2 regions of the Pseudomonas sp. S2_H10 genome follow, and region 2 is predicted to be linked to the other one. Evidence: riboswitches for the same ligand, from Rfam matches in the RefSeq annotation. Region 2 holds a riboswitch; the other holds the start of a gene.
The links. A riboswitch is a leader RNA that binds a small molecule or an ion and turns the genes downstream of it on or off. The one in region 2 is predicted to bind cobalamin.
Positions count from the first base shown of each region.

Region 1: it holds a riboswitch for cobalamin, as region 2 does, so the genes downstream of both, cobO (cob(I)yrinic acid a,c-diamide adenosyltransferase) here and cobW (cobalamin biosynthesis protein CobW) in region 2, are expected to answer to the same signal.

Region 1 covers NZ_CP162754.1:5,579,635-5,581,833, forward strand. Annotated here, with positions in the region: gene AB4O16_RS25145 (hypothetical protein) at 1-561, opposite strand, end outside; cobalamin riboswitch at 715-947, shown strand; gene cobO (cob(I)yrinic acid a,c-diamide adenosyltransferase) at 1,030-1,641, shown strand; gene AB4O16_RS25155 (cobyrinate a,c-diamide synthase) at 1,652-2,199, shown strand, end outside.
Region 2 covers NZ_CP162754.1:745,385-747,583, reverse strand. Annotated here, with positions in the region: gene AB4O16_RS03315 (CbtB domain-containing protein) at 1-37, opposite strand, end outside; cobalamin riboswitch at 159-384, opposite strand; cobalamin riboswitch at 562-774, shown strand; gene cobW (cobalamin biosynthesis protein CobW) at 878-1,948, shown strand; gene cobN (cobaltochelatase subunit CobN) at 1,952-2,199, shown strand, end outside.

The DNA of each region.
Region 1 (2,199 bases), 1.9 Mb from region 2:
CACGGCAATGCCTGGGTGATAGTTGCCGGCTTCGTTGCGCAACTTGCGGTAGGCATACGGGAAATACCAGGCGACCGCGCAGGTGTGTTCCTTTTGCAGGTCGTCGACCATGTCCTGCAGTTCTTCCGGTGTTGCGCCTTGCTGGGCCTTTTGCGGGGCGACGAACAGGCAGCCGAGTTTCAGGTCGCTGGCGTGGCTCAGGCGCTTCGCATCGCTGGCGATGTCGAGCAGGGCCTGGGTCAGGTTGAGGCTGTTGACCCGTGGCCAGCGCTGGCTGGTCTGGATGTAGGCGCGGGTTTCGGCCGAGGCGAGGAGCAGGTCGGCGCGGCTGTTGCGTTCGCCTTCTTCGGTCTGTTTGCGGGTGGGCGTCTGTTGCAGCGTGACCATCTCGGCCATCCAGGCGGCGGCGGACAGCAGTCCGAGATTGGCTTTTTCGTCGTGCCAGTAGGGTGTGTCGCCATCACCGCGAACGGCGTTGTAGCGGTCGATGCATTCGAACCAGCGCTCGAGCACCGGGCGCAGGAATTCCAGCTTTGGATTGCTGATGATCATGCCTTGCATGGGCTCACCCTTGTTATTGTGTTGTGAGGTTGTGGCTCTTTGATATCACTGCTGAGGGCGAGGCACAAGATTGACGTCAGTTTTTTGATTGACGACAGTTATTCGGCCGCTGGCCGCCCGGCTTTAATTGACGCTCCACCCCCAACCCTCTAACCTTCGCGGCTTGTTTCAGGTGCTCTGTGACTTGGGTCGACAGAGTGAAACAGGGAAGCCGGTGAGCGAGTCCTTCTGTTGGTCGAAGGCCTGCAATTCCGGCGCTGCCCCCGCAACGGTAAATGAGTGAAAGCTGTGTCTATGCCACTGTGTCGATTCGATGCGGGAAGGCGCACAGTCTGGCCCCGCGGCCACTCATGAGCCCGGAGACCGGCCTGATTCATCCAGCGGCATCACGGTGGGCGATGCCAGGCTTGTTGCCTTCTATTCTTGTGCCTGCCCGCCGTTATTCCTGCCTCAACGGAGAGCTCCCCCATGACTGATACCCCCGATCGTGACGAACGCCACCTGGCGCGCATGCAGCGCAAAAAAGCCGTGATCGACGAGCGCATCGCCAATTCCCCGAACGAGTGTGGCCTGTTGCTGGTGCTGACCGGCAACGGCAAGGGCAAGAGCAGTTCGGCTTTCGGCATGCTTGCCCGCGCCATGGGGCACGGCATGCAATGCGGCGTGGTGCAGTTCATCAAGGGCCGCAACAGCACGGGCGAAGAGTTGTTCTTCCGACGCTTCCCCGAGCAGGTGCGTTTTCATGTGATGGGCGAAGGTTTTACCTGGGAAACCCAGGATCGCCAGCGCGACATCGCCGCCGCCGAAGCTGCCTGGGCTGTGTCGCAGCAGCTGTTGCGCGACCCGTCCATCGGTCTGGTGGTGCTCGACGAGTTGAACATCGCCCTCAAGCACGGCTACCTCGACCTCGATCAGGTGCTCAGCGACTTGCAGGCCCGGCCGCCGATGCAGCACGTGGTGGTCACCGGTCGTGCCGCCAAGCCGGAAATGATCGAGATGGCCGACACCGTCACCGAAATGGGCGTTATCAAACACGCCTTCCAGGCCGGGATCAAAGCGCAGAAAGGCGTCGAGCTGTGAGCCGCACTCTATGAATAGCCCTCGTCAATGTCCCGCGGTACTGATTGCCGCGCCGGCTTCCGGCCAGGGCAAGACTACCGTCACCGCCGCCTTGGCCCGATTGCACCGCAATCAGGGGCGCAAGGTTCGCGTGTTCAAGTGCGGCCCCGATTTTCTCGATCCGATGATCCTCGAGCGCGCCAGCGGTGCACCGGTGTATCAACTGGACATGTGGATGGTCGGCGAGCAGGAGAGTCGCCGCCTGTTGTGGGAAGCCGCCGCTGAAGCCGATCTGATCCTGATCGAAGGCGTCATGGGGCTGTTCGACGGTACGCCGTCGAGCGCCGACCTGGCGCGGCATTTCGGTGTGCCGGTGCTGGGTGTGATCGATGGCACCGCCATGGCCCAGACCTTTGGCGCACTCGCTCTGGGGCTGGCGCGTTATCAGCCGGACCTGCCGTTCGCCGGCGTGCTGGCCAATCGCGTCGGCACGCTGCGCCACGCGCAACTGCTCGAAGGCAGCCTGACCGAAGGGTTGCGCTGGTACGGCGCGCTGTCCCGGGAGACCGGGATCGAACT
Region 2 (2,199 bases):
TGGCTGTAGTGTGGCCGGTGCTGCTGATGATCGACATGGCGTTTCCCTCTGGTCTGTCAGCGGGGAATAAGAGCGCATGCAAAACCCTGCACGACCAGGCGCGCAGGGTTTCAAACAGCGCCCGCCCACCGCGGGTTTGTTGTTTCAGTGATCGTACTGGTCACTTTGTGTTGCGGGCCGGTCTCCGGGCTCACGAGGGGCAAAGGCCTGGGCCTGAACCTGTAAGCATCACCTTCCCATGCCGTGATGGCACAGTGGATCTGATGCTTCGCTCGCTTACCGTTGCGGGGGCAGCACCGGACTGACATGGCTTTGGAGTAAAGCACATGATTCACCGGTTTCCCGTTTCACCCTGTGAAGGGCACCCGTAACAAGATGCGTAGGAGAGCATGGGCGGGGGTTGGGCGTCAATTGGCAGGGGTTCTCAACTGAAGACCGAGTCGCCTTCATCGCGAGCAGGCTCGCTCCCACATTGGAACGCGATCCCCTGTGGGAGCGAGCCTGCTCGCGAAGGGCTCACCACTGATTTCAAGCGGACATTGACCCGCCCCAATACCATGCGTAGCCTTGCGCTTTCGAGGTTCTTCGGCGTTTGTCGAAGCTAAGAAGGGAACGCGGTCAATGCCGCGGCTGCCCCCGCAACTGTGAACGGTGATGTTCGTTGCCACGCCACTGCTGGCTCAATCCATGAGGCCGGCGGGAAGGCGCAGCGAATGCCAGGCTCAAGGCCGGCACACCGTCAGCCAGGAGACCTGCCTCGACACAGATTCTCACTTTCAACCGGGCGGGGTGATCCGGTGGCGAACTCTTCAGGCACGCGCCTCCGCGTTGCCGGTTGTCGTCCCGTATGCCCGCCACCTAAGCCATAGGGCATCCGATGAAAACACTGGCCAAACTTCCCGTCACCATCGTCACCGGCTTTCTCGGCTCGGGTAAAACCACGCTGCTGCGGCACATGCTCGACAACGCCCAGGGTCGCCGAATCGCGGTGATCGTCAACGAATTCGGCGAGTTGGGCATCGACGGCGAAATCCTCAAGCAGTGCTCCATCGGTTGCACCGAAGAAGAAGCCAGCGGCCGTGTCTATGAGCTGGCCAACGGCTGCCTGTGCTGCACCGTCCAGGAAGAATTCTTCCCGGTGATGCGTGAACTGGTGGCCCGTCGCGGCGATCTCGATCACATCCTGATCGAAACGTCCGGCCTGGCGCTGCCCAAGCCGCTGGTGCAAGCCTTCCAGTGGCCGGAAATCCGCAGCGCCTGCACGGTCGACGCGGTAATCACCGTGGTCGACAGCCCGGCCGTCGCCGCCGGTACCTTCGCCGCCTTCCCGGACCAGGTCGACGTCCAGCGCAAACTCGACCCCAACCTGGACCACGAATCGCCACTGCACGAACTGTTTGCCGACCAACTGGCCAGCGCTGACCTGGTGATCCTCAACAAAACCGACCTGATCAACCCGGCAGACCTGGCCCGGGTGCGCCTGGAAGTCGCCGAAGAATTGCCGCCAGCGGTGAAAATCGTCGAAGCCAGCAGCGGTCGCCTGCCGCTGGACGTATTGATCGGCCTGGGTGCCGGTTCCGAAGAACACATCGACAGCCGCCACAGTCACCACGACCATCATCACGATGGCGACGACGATCATGACGACCACGATCACGACGCCTTCGATTCGATCTCCATCGAGCTGCCGCAAGCCGACGAAAGCCTGCTGCTGGACGCGTTGACCCAACTGGTGGTGCAGCACGGCATCCTGCGCGTCAAAGGCTTCGCCGCGATCCCGAACAAACCGATGCGTCTGCTGATCCAGGGCGTGGGCACGCGTTTCGACAAGCACTTCGACCGTCAGTGGGGCGCCGAAGAAGCGCGCGTCACCCGCCTGGTGCTGATCGGCCAGGAACTCGACGCCGCCGCGCTCGAAGCGCAACTGCGCGCCGCGCTCAGCGTGTAAGCCATGCACCTGCTCAGGACCCAGCCCGGCGGTTTCGTGTCGGATGACAACATTGCCGACCTTGGACAAACCCCCGCCGAGCTGGTGGTCCTGTGCAGCGGCGATTCCAGCCTGGCGCTGCTCGCCGAAGCGGCGCAGCAGTTGCCCGAGGATTACCCGAGCGTGCGCCTGGCCAACCCGATGCAGGTGCAGAACCATGCCTCGGTCGACTTGTACGTCGATGAAGTGCTGCGTCACGCCAAGGTGATCCT